3 regions of the Vreelandella indica genome follow, and region 2 is predicted to be linked to each of the others. Evidence: predicted binding sites of a transcription regulator. Region 2 holds the regulator's gene; each other region holds the start of a gene.
What was found. Region 2 encodes sigma-54, which starts transcription at its own class of promoters, with help from an activator protein. Its sites were predicted from a motif close to TGGCACNNNNNTTGCTNT; they were not measured.
Positions count from the first base shown of each region.

Region 1: V8L71_RS18185 (sugar phosphorylase) is a predicted target of sigma-54. The motif match lies at 2,912-2,929, and genes of this name have one in related genera.
Region 3: V8L71_RS09205 (NCS1 family nucleobase:cation symporter-1) is a predicted target of sigma-54. The motif match lies at 2,229-2,246, and genes of this name have one in related genera.

Region 1 covers NZ_JBANSO010000033.1:26,973-31,623, reverse strand. The annotation lists gene ribBA (bifunctional 3,4-dihydroxy-2-butanone-4-phosphate synthase/GTP cyclohydrolase II) at 1-973, opposite strand, end outside; gene ribD (bifunctional diaminohydroxyphosphoribosylaminopyrimidine deaminase/5-amino-6-(5-phosphoribosylamino)uracil reductase RibD) at 1,084-2,250, opposite strand; gene nrdR (transcriptional regulator NrdR) at 2,247-2,750, opposite strand; gene V8L71_RS18185 (sugar phosphorylase) at 2,962-4,651, shown strand, end outside.
Region 2 covers NZ_JBANSO010000001.1:203,941-208,591, reverse strand. The annotation lists gene rapZ (RNase adapter RapZ) at 1-63, opposite strand, end outside; gene V8L71_RS01020 (PTS sugar transporter subunit IIA) at 153-623, opposite strand; gene hpf (ribosome hibernation-promoting factor, HPF/YfiA family) at 628-936, opposite strand; gene V8L71_RS01010 (RNA polymerase factor sigma-54) at 1,035-2,450, opposite strand; gene lptB (LPS export ABC transporter ATP-binding protein) at 2,574-3,323, opposite strand; gene lptA (lipopolysaccharide transport periplasmic protein LptA) at 3,335-3,826, opposite strand; gene lptC (LPS export ABC transporter periplasmic protein LptC) at 3,838-4,407, opposite strand; gene V8L71_RS00990 (KdsC family phosphatase) at 4,407-4,651, opposite strand, start outside.
Region 3 covers NZ_JBANSO010000010.1:125,433-130,083, forward strand. The annotation lists gene V8L71_RS09200 (LysR family transcriptional regulator) at 1-517, shown strand, start outside; gene V8L71_RS09205 (NCS1 family nucleobase:cation symporter-1) at 576-2,093, opposite strand; gene V8L71_RS09210 (nitrilase-related carbon-nitrogen hydrolase) at 2,701-3,567, shown strand; gene hydA (dihydropyrimidinase) at 3,600-4,651, shown strand, end outside.

The DNA of each region.
Region 1 (4,651 bases), on a different contig from region 2:
TGGTACGCGGCTGGCGCACGCGATCCAAGAAGATATCCAGTTGATCTTTTAAATCCTGATGGGGGCGACCGTCATCAATCAACACAAATACCCCCGCGTTTGAACTGGCAATCTCCTCCAGCGCCCGGTGGGCATCCCAGCGGCACTGGTCGCCTTTCATCAGGCCCATCACATCGCGCAGCGTATCGGTAAGATGCACGCGAACCGTGGTGGACTCCTCTGGGGTGGGCTGACCGTTCACCAACGCCAAATGGTGAGCGCCCTGAATGCGATCACGGAAAACGTGCAGCGTCAGTTCGCCATGCGCCGTCATCACCGTTGAGGCTTCCAGGTGATCAATAGTCTGCTCGTTGACGATGCGGTAGTGAATCAAATCCGCAATGGTGCCCATTTTAATGCCGTGTTCTTGGGCAAACGCTTCAAGTTCTGGGCGGCGCGCCATACTGCCGTCGTCGTTCATGACCTCGCAGATCACACCACTGGGATCACAGCCCGCCAGTGCGGCCAAATCACACGCTGCTTCGGTATGCCCCGCACGGCGAAGCACGCCGCCGGGCTCTGCCATCAACGGGAAAATATGCCCCGGCTGAACGATATCAGAGGGCTTAGCATGGGGCGCCACTGCCGCTTGAACTGTGCGCGCGCGATCCGCCGCTGAAATACCGGTGGTAACGCCTTCAGTCGCTTCAATCGAGAGCGTAAATTTGGTGCCAAAGCCGGAGCCATTGTCACGCACCATGAGCGGCAAATTAAGCTGCTCACAGCGGGCACGGGTCATCGGCATACAGATAAGACCACGGGCGAAACGGGCCATGAAGTTGATATGCTCGGCCTGCACTTTTTCGGCAGCCATGATGATATCACCTTCGTTTTCGCGATCCTCATCGTCCATGAGAATCACCATTTTGCCCTGGCGGATATCTTCCACCAGCTCGGCGATAGGGGCTAAGCCTCTAGAGGAGGAGTGCGCCATGGAATCTCCAAAAGTTGTCGCGTAACGTTGCCGCAAAAAAGCTGTTGCGCCAGCTTGTAACGAAAAGTCGTCACGAAATAAAGTTGTCACGTTAGCTGCGATTTCGCGCGTCAGGGTACCTTGCTATCGCCAGTTGCGCTAGTCGACTGAGGGGAAGCGATAATGCGCCAATCGAGCCCCACCGCTCGCATATCATGAATGGTTAAACGCCGCTGATCGGCCATGCGTGAGAGCCCTGGCAGCGCAAATAGCGGTCGTGCCTCGCCACCTAACAGCGTGGGGGCGACAAACAGTTGCAGTTCATCGACCAGATCCGCATCAAGCAAAGCACCCGCCAGGGTCGCGCCGGTTTCTACCAGCAGCTCATTAACCTGTTCGCTCTCGGCTAACCAATTCAGCATTAAAGCTAAATCAATGCGGCCATCACCACCGGCAGGCAGCACCTGCACCTCGGCACCCGCTTTGGTTAACCGTTCGCGCTTTTCAGCCACATGGTCTGGGGTGGTAACCACCAAGGTTCGCCCCGGTTCGCTTAAACAGGCGGCTGCCAAGGGCAAGCGCAAATGGGTATCTAACACCACTCTTAACGGTTGGCGCTGTACCACCTCATCGGCATTGGCAAGCGACAACTGCTCGGCGCGAAGAGTAAGCCGTGAGTCGTCCATGATAATCGATTCAACGCCGCTTAATATCGCACTAGAGCGCGCTCTTAGCCGCTGCACTTGCGTTCGCGCTTCGGGGCCGGTAATCCACTGAGACTCGCCGGACCCCATAGCAGTACGCCCATCCAAACTCATTGCCATTTTCAGGCGTACAAAGGGGCGCTGTGTGGTCATTCGGGCAATGAAACCAGGGTTCAATGCCCGCGCTTCACTCTCTAGCAGCACTACTGCTACCTCAATACCGGCTTCTTCAAGCAAGCGAATACCTTGGCCACTGACCTGGGGGTTGGGGTCCTGCATCGCAATCACTACCCGAGCCACCTTGGCCTTCCGCAGAGCAACTGCACAGGGGCCGGTACGCCCAGTGTGCGAGCAAGGTTCAAGAGTGACGTAAGCCGTCGCGCCCTGGGCCCGTTCACCGGCCGCGTTCAATGCATGAATTTCTGCATGCGGCTCACCGGCTCGCCGATGAAAGCCTTCCCCGACGATCTGCTCATCGTGCACGATCACACAACCGACCCGAGGATTAGGATCGGTGGTGTAAAGCCCTTTGCGCGCTAGCTTTAGCGCCTGCGCCATATAACGGTAATCGTCTTGGCTAAACAGGGCGCTCATTTTGGCGGCTCGCTAGTGTGTCTCACTGTAGAAGAGGACTCTTGATTGGGCTCTTGGGAAAGCCGATCAATCTCAGCACGAAATTCATCCAAATCCTGAAACTTGCGGTACACCGAGGCAAAGCGGATGTACGCCACATGGTCGAGGGTTTTAAGCGCCTGCATCACTGACTCACCAATATCACGGGCGTTGATCTCACGATCGCCCCGCGCACGAAGGGTTTGACGTATGCGCTCAACGGCCGCTTCAATGGCTTCCGCGCTGACCGGGCGTTTTTCTAGCGCACGCAACATGCCCGCCCGGAGCTTGGCTTCATTAAAGCTTTCCCGTGAACCGTCTGACTTCACCACCCGAGGCATTACTAGCTCAGCAGTTTCGTAAGTGGTAAATCGCTCCTGACAGCTCGCACACTGGCGACGACGGCGCACTTGATCGCCATCGGCTACCAACCGCGAATCGGTCACTCGAGTATCGTTTGCACCACAAAAAGGGCAATGCATAGCGGTCAACCTGTTGTCAGCTCGTGCTGGCATGCCGCACGAGTTAGCGTGTTATAACCTGGCAATGAATATGCTATTAATGGCGTTTAAACCGGCATCAACGTCTTAAGCTAATGGATGTTAGCGTTTAAACGCGCTATCAACCACGCATTGTAACGATTTGGCACACAAGCTGCAGCGTTTGTGGCAGATTGTTTATCAGGAGCCAACCATGTCCCCCTTTGAGCAGACCGTGCACGGCTACCTCAGCCACCTATACGGGCCGCGTGCTGACGAAGTGCAGCGCCGCTTAAATCAACACATTGAGCATTTTTTGTCGCTTGCCCCGTTTTCGTCCGCCCCAGGCGATGCTCCTTCTAAAAACGCACCTTCATGGAGCGAAAAAGATCAGTGGGTGATTAGCTATGGTGACTCCATTATAGAAGAGGGGGTGCCGCCACTGGCTGTGCTTAGCGAATTTCTTCAAGCACGCCTGGGTGATCGCATTAGTGGTGTACACGTGCTGCCCTTCTTCCCATGGAGCAGCGACGACGGCTTCTCGGTGATCCATTACCGGGAAGTGAACAGTGAGCTTGGCGACTGGTCGCATATCCGCGAGCTCGCCGGTCATTACGACCTGATGGCCGATTTGGTGCTCAACCATGTTTCCAGGGAATCGCTCTGGTTTGTGGATTACTTGAGCGGCAGCCTGCCAGGCCGCGACTACTTTATCGAAGTTGACCCTGACACCGATGTTTCTCAGGTAGTTCGCCCCCGCAGCAACCCATTGCTGGTACCTGTTTCAACCCGTCGCGGCACCCGTTATCTATGGGCAACCTTCTCCGAAGACCAGCTCGATCTAAACTTTGAGCATCCCGATGTACTACTGGAGTTCGTCGGTATTCTGCTCTTCTACTTGGAGCAAGGCACACGGATTATCCGCTTGGATGCGGTGGCTTTCTTATGGAAACGGTTGGGTACCTCCTGTATTCACCTGCCGGAAACCCACACCGTAGTGCGTTTGCTTCGCGCGATTGTTGATCATGTCGCCCCCGGCACTCTGTTGATTACCGAAACCAACGTGCCGCACCAAGAGAACATCAGCTATTTCGGGCTTGAACGGCTCCCCAAGGGGCCTCCCGATGAAGCGCACATGATTTATCAGTTCACGCTGCCACCGCTGCTGCTCCATACCCTAACCCGTGGCGAAGCCAGCACGCTGCAAACCTGGCTTGCCAGCCTGCCGGTACTGCCTGACCATTGTACTTACCTGAATTTTACCGCCAGCCATGACGGTATTGGCGTGCGCCCACTGGAAGGCCTACTGCCCGATCACGAGCGCGATGCCCTGCTGGAGCTGATGCACAAATTCGGCGGTTTTGTCAGCATGCGGAGCAACCCGGATGGCAGCGACACGCCCTACGAAATCAACATCACCTGGTTTGAAGCCATGCGCGGCACTCGCCGTGGCCCGGATCCATGGCAAATAGCCCGCTTCCTATGCAGCCAAGCGATCATGCTCAGCCTGCAGGGAATTCCAGCGCTCTATATCCATACGTTAACGGGCACACTCAACGATGTAGAAGGCGTTGAGCGCAGTGGTCGCCTGCGCTCGATCAATCGGCGGCGCTGGCAGCGTAGCGAGCTGGACCTGCTACTGGATAGTCCTTCCACCCCTACCCACGATGTGTTTCATGCCTTAAACCGGCTGCTGGATCAGCGTCGTCAAGAGCCCTGTTTCCATCCCACTGCAGCCCAGCGGGTGTTGGAGTCGCCACCCGAATTGCTGGCGGTGGAACGTGGCCCCCTGCATGATGGCCGTCGCCTGCTGGCGCTGTATAACGTTACCGACCTGCCGCTCCCCTTAGCGAATGTGGGTGAGGCGGTAAACCAAGCGCTGGATCAACACGCATGGCAAGCGC
Region 2 (4,651 bases):
AAGCGCTTGTAAGGCGATAGATTTACCTGACCCAGAGCGGCCGCTAATGATCACAAGTTGCATAGAGTCTCTCTTTGCTTTGATCAAGCTGCGTTAAGGGTGGTGAGCGCAAATCAACCTGCCGTTGAGTACCGCTTGGCAGGTTTAGGCTTTCAGGAAGTTGTTTGCTCACGAATTTTAGCGGTAAGCAACTCAAGTAGTTCGCGCTGGCTGCCTGCTTTACGCAGTTTCTGACGCGCATCCGCATCGTTCATGATGGTCGCTACCTGGCCGAGCAGAGAGAGATGTGTGTCATCAGCCTCTTCTGGAACTAGCAATACAAACACCAGATCCACCGGGTCGCCGTCGATAGCATCAAAATCAATCGCTTCTGCGAGTTTTAAAAAACCAGCAATTGGGGCCGAGCAGTGAGGACTACGCGCATGGGGAATAGCCACGCCGTTACCAATCCCGGTACTGCCTAAGCGCTCACGGCCAATTAAACGGCTAAACACTTCTTGGCTGTCCAGACTGGGGATATTTTGGGCAATAAAGGTGCTGAAAAATTCCAGCACCCTTTTTTTGCTGCCCCCGGGTACGTCAAAGAGAACACGTTCCGGGGGGAGTATGGTTTCCAACGTCATTGAATTAACGCACGCCTGCGCCTTGGGCGCGAGCTTGTGCTTTTTCCTTATGTTTAACGAGTTGCCGATCAATTTTGTCCGCTAATGCGTCAATAGCGGCGTACATATCACTGTCTAGGGCTTCCGCATGTAAATCAGCACCTGCTGCGTGCAGTGTACAGGCGGCCTGCTGGCGCTCTTTCTCCACAGATAAGGTGACTTGCACCGTGGTTATGTTGTCGTAATGGCGCTCTACACGTTCAAGCTTTTCGTTGACATAGTCACGCAAGGCGTCAGTCAGTTCTACGTGATGACCAGTGATATTAACTTGCATTGACGTACTCCTTATCCATCGGACTGTACTTCGATTGTAACCCTTTTTGCCGCGTTGCAAAGCCCTTGTCGAGAGTTTCCCTAAAACGTTGATTTGTGCTAGCGCAAACGACGTCGCTCGCTAGAGGAGGGAATGCCCATGGCTTCACGGTATTTAGCCACCGTTCGACGCGCTACTTGAATTCCCCCCTCCCCTAATAGCGTGACTAAGCGGCTATCAGAAAGCGGCTTGCCTGGCGGCTCCTCTTGAACCAATTTCTTCAGCCGAGCGCGGATAGCGGTGCTTGAATGGCTGTCACCATCCTGGCCGCTGACTTGGCTTGAGAAAAAGTATTTGAGTTCAAATACGCCGCGAGGCGTATGAATAAATTTCTGAGTGGTTACCCGGGAAATAGTCGATTCGTGCATTTCCACGGCCTCGGCGATATCGGCCAATATGAGCGGCTTCATGGCTTCTTCGCCGTGTTCTAAAAAGCCAATTTGCCGGGTGATAATCTCGCGGCCAACGCGCAGTAGCGTATCGTTGCGGCTAGAGAGGCTCTTGATCAGCCAGCGTGCTTCCTGCAGGTGTTCTTTTAAAAACTGATTGTCCTGACTTTTATCCGCACGCTTTATTAAGCTTGCGTAGTCGGGCTGAATGCGAAGCCTTGGCAATGCCTCAGGATTGAGCTCTAAGTGCCAGCCTTCGTGGTCATGGCGTACGACCAGGTCGGGCGTTACATAACTATCATCGGTATCGCCATAGGCGCTGCCCGGGCGTGGATCAAGGCTACGAATGAGGAGAATGACATCAGCCAGCTGGTCATCATCGAGTCCCAGGCGGCGTTTTAGTAAGCGCATGTCATCTTTGCCGAGCGCTTCCAGAAACTGCCGTACTAAGCGGCGGGCAGGAACCAGCAACGGCGTATCATCGGGAAGAGTGGCCAGCTGCAGCATCAGGCACTCCCGCAGGTCGCGGGCGAATATTCCTGTTGGCTCAAATTGCTGAAGCTTAAGCAGAATGGTTTCTACTTCGCGCTGGCTAAGCCCATCGACACCTTGGGCGCGAAGCCCTTCACGTATGTCGTTGAGCGGCTGAGTTAAGTAGCCATTAGCATCTAACGCGTCGATAAGACTTTCTGCGACAAGTTGCTCTCGCGCGCCAAAATCAGTCATGGCTAGCTGCCACAGCAAGTGCCCATGAAGACTCTGGCCAGCAGCCTGGCGCTCAAAATCAGGTCCTTCGCTGCTGGAGCCACCGTGACTGCCCATATCTTGGTAGGTGTCAGACCAATCACTATCTACCGAGAGCTCGGTGGGAATGCTCTCTGACCACTCTTCCTCTTTGGGCTCGCTGGCAGCCTGTTCGCCAAATTCATCCTCTTGTTCCAGCATGGGGTTGGCATCTAGGGCCTGCTGAATTTCTTGACGTAAGTCCAGCGTTGATAGCTGTAACAGAGCAATGGCCTGCTGCAGCTGAGGTGTCATGGTCAGCTGTGTGCCCATGCGCAGTTGAAGAGAAGCTTTCATGACCATCTGAGAACCACTCGTTAATCAGAATGCTCCACCCTAGTGTGAGTAGGTCTCCGGTGCAAGTGCAATAAGCATGCCATTGGTAGTAAAGTTGTTGTAGAGCGCTAATTAGAAGTGAAAAATAGGCTAGAGGCGGAAATCAGCGCCTAGATAAACCTCCCTCACTTTCTGGTTAGTGAGTATCGAGGCTGGAGAGCCGCTGGCGATGATTTGACCATCGCCCACGATGTAGGCGATATCACAAATATCCAGGGTTTCGCGAACGTTGTGGTCGGTAATCAGTACGCCGATGTGGCGCTGCTTTAATGCCCGAATAATGGTTTTGATCTCGCCCACCGAAATGGGGTCTACGCCAGCAAAGGGCTCGTCCAGAAGAATGAATGCGGGTTCTGTCGCCAGTGAGCGAGCAATCTCCACCCGCCTGCGTTCACCGCCTGAAAGGCTCATGCCCAGGTTGTCGCGAATATGGGTAATGTGAAAATCTTCAAGTAGCGCTTCCAGGCGCTGCTCGCGGTCGCGACGGCTGAGCTCTTTGCGCGTTTCGAGTATCGCCATAATATTATCGGCAACCGATAATTTACGAAAAATAGACGCTTCTTGCGGAAGGTAGCCGATACCCGCCGCAGCGCGTTCATGCATTGGCGCGCGGGTTAGATCTACATCGTCGATACCCACTTTGCCAGCATCGGATTTCACCAGCCCCACAATCATATAAAACGAGGTGGTTTTGCCCGCGCCGTTAGGGCCCAGTAAGCCCACAATGCTGCCTTGGGAGATCTCTAAATTGATGTCTTTAACGACTCGGCGTCGCTTATAGCTTTTGGCCAAGTGGTGGGCATATAGGGTTTTGATTGGCGCAGTGTCTGTAGTTGCCAAGGCTTGGCTCCCTATTGTTCAGGCTGAAGCGTCATACGTATGCGCTGGGTTTCGCTGCCGTCAACGTCAGAGCGGGCCTGAATCACTTCACGGTCAATGAAATATTCAAGGCGACCGCCGGTGAAGGTGTCTTCTTGTTGCGTTAATTCGGCTTGGTCGATCAGCTCAACGCGGCGTTCAGCGACATGATAAATAATGCGCCTTGCCCAACCTTCTGTAGGGCCTTCTTGCCCTTCAGCTTGATGACGTAAGTAAGCGCGCTCACCGGTGGAGGTCGCGCGGGAGAGCTCGCCTGCCTCGTTGCGTTCGATCTCTACTCGCTCGCCACGTAATTGCATTCCGCCTTGGCGAATATCGACATTGCCTGTATAGACAGCGGTTCCCGCTCGCTGGTCAAGGTCTAAACGGTCGGCTTCAACTTCTACCGGGGCCTGGCTGTTTTGGGCCAGTGCCGAGAGTGGTACCGCAAGGGCAAAAAGGGCGGTATATAGCAGTGATTTCATGGCAAATCCTGTTAGCGTTGCGTGGCCGGAGGGTGCGTGCCACGCACATTATCAGTTAAGCGCACTTGGCTTTCGTTAAGCCAGACGTCCATGCGCGACGCGTTCATTTGCTGGGGCGGCTGTTGTAGCACTACCGGTGTTTCACTCCACGCATGCTGTTTTAGCCCGTCATAGTGCAATAATTCAGTGTCTAACTGCCAACCTTCATCCGGTGCGATCAGGCGAGCCGCGCCTGACATCAGCAAGGCCTGAGTGGACGTGTTAAGCGTGCCTACATCAGCGCTAGCTAGCCACTGGCGGTTTTCGCTATCGTATAAAATAGCTTCGGGCTCTTCCGTCCAGGTTTCACTACGCTGCGGCGTATGGATCAGGCGTGGGGTTTTAAGCGCCTGTAATACGCTGCCATTTTCACCGAAAAGGGTGATCTCAGCGTTTTCCAGTACGTGGCCTGGCTCCTGGGCCTGCGCTTCAGGGTCAATGGCCGTGTCTTGAGGCCCACGTGGGTCAAGCCACACCAGTAGAGCCCCCAGGGCTACGACCAGCCCGGCTAACCAAATGCGTACTTTTACCTGCTTCACCATTAGGTGCGACCGTGAAGATAGGTGTCTAGCACCGCGCCCCAGTGCCCTTGAGATTCAAGCAGTGTGTCACAGATTTCACGTACGGCGCCGTGGCCACCTAGACGTTCCGTGGTCCAGTCGGCGTGGGTATGCATGTAATCTGGCGCATTAGGGACGGTAATGCCGACGCCGCAACGCTTAATAGCGGCCAAGTCAGGCAGGTCGTCACCACAGTAGGCCACCTGCTCTAACTCTATATCGAGAC
Region 3 (4,651 bases), on a different contig from region 2:
ACATGAGGTAACGCTGCATATTCATATGGAGCCTTCCGACGCCGTTATTCGAGGCGTGATGGATGGCCATTTGCACGTCGGCGTAGTGCCCGCGGTAAACCTACCCACCAGCTTAGAAACCCGACACCTTTATGATGAGCCTTCCTACCTTTACTGCGCCGCAGGGCATCCGCTGTTTGCGGAACACGATGATGCACTCAGCGCTGCAGATATCGCCCAACACGCTGCTATTTCACCTCGTTATCCGCTTCCGGTTGAGGCACGCCAAGCCCATGATGCGCTCACGCTCCGCGCTTCGGCATCCGACCGCGAAGGTGCGGCCTTTTTGATTCTTACCGGGCGGTTTATCGGCTTTCTTCCTGAACACGTGGCCGAGCAGTGGGTCGCGGCAGGCAAAATGCGCGCCCTTCTCACGCCCAGTCAGCACTACCGTATTCCGTTTGTGCTGGTCACCCGTCATGACCGCCGCCCAAACCGAGTGGTCGATGCTTTTTTAAGTTTAATCAAAAGTAGCTAATCTAAAAGCCAGGCTTCCGTGCCGGGCTTTAAACATAGCTATTGATTACCACTACTGATTAACGCTGCTCAGTGACCTCGCTGGCCATTAACGGCACAGGCCCTGCCTGCGGAGACGACGCCACGACTTGGCTGGCAGCATAGTAAACAATCGCCCCCAGCGCCGACCCAGTGAACCACCCATAATCGTAGAACCAGTTCATCGTGCCTGTCACCAGAGAGATCAAGGTGAGTAGCACCGGTACACCAAAGGCGATAAACCCAGCCATGTTCACCGCAGGATAGGCGTGGTTATCCATATAGAGGCTAGGCACATCCAAGCGCTGCTTTTTAATCAGGAAGTAATCCACCGCCATAATACCCGCTATCGGGCCGAGCAGGCTGGAGTAACCGAGCAGCCAGTTGGAGTACATCTGTTCAAGTGATACGCCTGGAGGAATCACGCCTGCTTTTTGCAATAGATCGTAGCCCATTAGCAACACGCCCACCGCACCGGTCATCAGCACACCGCGGGTCTGATTGATCAATTTGGGCGCAATGTTTTGGAAGTCATTGGTAGGCGAAACAATATTCGACGCAGTGTTGGTGGAGATGGTGGCAATGATGATCAGCAGCATTGCCATGATTACCCAAAAAGGGCTGTCGATATAACCGATCAAGCGTACCGGGTCAGCAACGGTTTGACCCACCAGCGTCTCAGACGCCGCGGTTAACACGACACCGAGGGCAGCGAAGAAGAACATCGTCAGCGGCAGCCCGATGATCTGGCCAGCAATCTGGTCTTTCTGGCTTTTGGCAAAGCGGCTGAAATCGGGAATATTCAGCGACAGCGTGGCCCAAAAACCCACCATGGCGGTCAAGCCTGCAAAGAAATAACCATAAACGGAAGCCCCCTCAGGGCGTGATGGTGGCTGCGCCAGCAGCTCAGTCATCGACATATTCGGCCACGCCCACACCATCAAGCCAATGCCCACCGCTAACAGCAGCGGCGCCGCCAGCGTTTCCAGCCACTTGATTGATTCCGCACCGCGGATCACCACATAAAGGTTCATCGCGCCGAAAACAAAAAAGCCAATCACCTCCCCCACGCCGCCAAGCGCCGCCCAAGCGGGAATCAACTCGGACAACAGCAAGTGAATCGCCAGCCCACCGAACATGGTCTGAATACCAAACCAGCCACAGCCAACTAACGCCCGCACCAGGCAGGGCACGTTGGAGCCTAAAATGCCGAAGGATGAACGCAAAACGACAGGGAAAGGAATGCCAAATTTGGTGCCAGGAAAGGCGTTCAGCGTCAGTGGGATCAGTACAATAATATTCGCCAATAGAATGGCAAACAGCGCTTCCCCTACGCTCAAGCCAAAGTAGGCAGTTAACACCCCGCCTAACGTATAGGTAGGAACACAGATCGACATGCCGACCCACAGCGCGGCGATGTTCCATTTGCTCCAGGTACGCTCGCTGGCCTGGGTGGGTGCAATATCCTCGTTAAAACGTGAACTACCTCGCACGTCACTGCCTACATCAAGCTCTATCAGCCCACCTCGATCCACCATCTGAGAGGTTGTTTCGGTCATCTTGTGTCTCCTCAGTATTGTGTTGTCTAGCCCAGGCTATGTCTGAAAACTAGCTGTGCTCGCTGACTTTTAAGCCAAGTCCTAATAAGACAAGCCCTAACTCACACGGCCAGTGGAGCTTCCCAGACAGAATTAAAAGCAATAAGCGTGCCTACTTATAAAACCAAAGCAATTAACTCATTGATTAAAAAGCTGCCCTTCTAGACAACAATATTATTGTTAGCTTGTTACCTTTTAAATTTACTCTCTCCAAACAAAAACCAATTAAACAAAGCTAGGTCAAAAAAATATTTGCACCAATTTTAAACGATAAGACACTCAACATATCACCATAAATTAAATCAACCACATGATTTTTAAGAGTAAAAAAATATCCCCAAAACAGTGCGCAAGCTCACCAAAAGAGTGAAAAGTGCAACGTAAAAAAATAAAAACAAACAAACTCAACGAGTTAAATGCAATTTATAAATCACCTATTAAAGACTTGCTAAAACCACTCATCCAGCGCTACTTTCAACAAAAGCTGTCTTTTACGTCAGCTTTATAAAACTCATTCTCAAGACACTACAAATATACGCTACACACCAACAATCAGAGGGAGCGTCTCATGCAGAAGATGAAAATCGGCCTGATACAAATGGGTCTAAAAACCAGCACCGATCTTGAACCTGACGCTATTCGCGACGCCATGAACGAAGCCCACCTGCCAATGATTCAACAGGCAGCTGACCAGGGCGTGCAGGTGCTGTGCTTCCAGGAAGTGTTCAACCAGCCCTATTTTTGCCCCAGTCAGGATGGCAAATGGTACGCCGCCGCCGAGCGGGTGCCAGAAGGCCCCACTTGCCAAATGATGCAAAAACTCGCTGCTGAGCACCGCATGGTGATCATCGTGCCTGTATATGAAGAGACCGAAACCGGCATTTACTACAACACGGCGGCCGTATTTGACGCCGACGGCAGCTACTTGGGCAAGTATCACAAAACCCATATCCCTCAAGTGGCCGGTTTTTGGGAAAAATTCTTCTTCAAACCTGGTCAATCCAACTGGCCGGTTTTCGACACCGCCTACGGCAAGATCGGCGTGTATATCTGCTACGACCGGCACTTCCCTGAGGGTTGGCGAGCGCTGGCGCTAAACGGCGCAGAGGTGATTTTCAACCCTTCCGCCACCGTCGCTGGGCTTTCCCAATACCTTTGGGAGCTTGAACAACCCGCCTCCGCCGCCGCTAACGGCTGCTTTATCGCTGCGATCAACCGAGTGGGCACCGAAGCACCCTGGAATATTGGTGACTTTTACGGCTCCAGCTACATCGTTAACCCCCGCGGCAAGATCGAAGCCCAGGCCAGCGAGACCGACGACGAGCTGCTGGTTCACGAGATCGATTTGGACATGGTCCGCGAGGTGCGCAACAACTGGCAGTTCTTCCGCGACCGCCGCCCGGAAACCTACACCCGCCTTACCGAGGGCGAATAGGCCACCTCAGTCAATCACTTAAGGAGCGAACCATGAGTTTATTGATCAAGGGCGGCACCGTCGTCACCCACGCCGACACCTACCGCGCTGACGTGCTCTGCGTCGATGGAAAAATCCACGCCATTGGCACCGATTTAGACGTGCCGGAAGGCTGCGAGATTGTCGATGCCAGCCACCAATTGGTGATGCCCGGCGGCATCGACCCCCACACCCATATGCAGATGCCGTTTATGGGTGCGGTGGCCAGCGAAGATTTCTACACCGGCACCGCCGCGGCCATGGCGGGCGGCACGACCACGATTATCGACTTCGTGATCCCAAGCCCCGGCCAGTCGCTGTTGGAAGCGTTTGAAACCTGGCAAGGCTGGGCAGAAAAAGCCGCCACCGATTTCGCCTTCCACGTGGCGATTACTTGGTGGGATGAGAGCGTTAAAGAGGAGATGGGCACCCTAGTGCGGGATCACGGCGTTAACAGCTTCAAGCACTTTATGGCCTACAAGGGCGCGATCATGGCCACCGACGATATCCTGGTGGAGAGTTTTTCCCGCTGCTTGGAGCTGGGTGCAGTACCCACCGTTCACGCAGAAAACGGCGAGCTGGTCTACCACATGCAGCAAAAGCTGCTCACCCAGGGGATGACCGGGCCAGAAGCGCACCCGCTTTCCCGACCACCCCAGGTGGAAGGCGAAGCCGCCAGCCGGGCGATTCGTATTGCCAGCACCCTGGGTGCACCGGTTTATTTGGTACACGTTTCAACCAAGGACGCCGTGGATGAAATCGCCTACGCCCGCCAGCAGGGTCACCCGGTATTTGGCGAGTGCTTAGCGGGCCATCTGGTAATCGACGACAGCGTTTATCAAAACCCCGACTGGGCAACTGCCGCCGCCCACGTCATGAGTCCGCCCTTCCGCCCTAAAGGGCACCAGGAAGCGCTCTGGCACGGCTTGCAATCCGGCAATCTGCAAACCACCGCCACCGACCACTGCTGCTTCTGCGAAGAGCAAAAGGCCGCTGGGAAAGATGACTTCACCAAGATCCCCAACGGCACCGCAGGCGTGGAAGACCGCTTGGCCGTGCTGTGGGA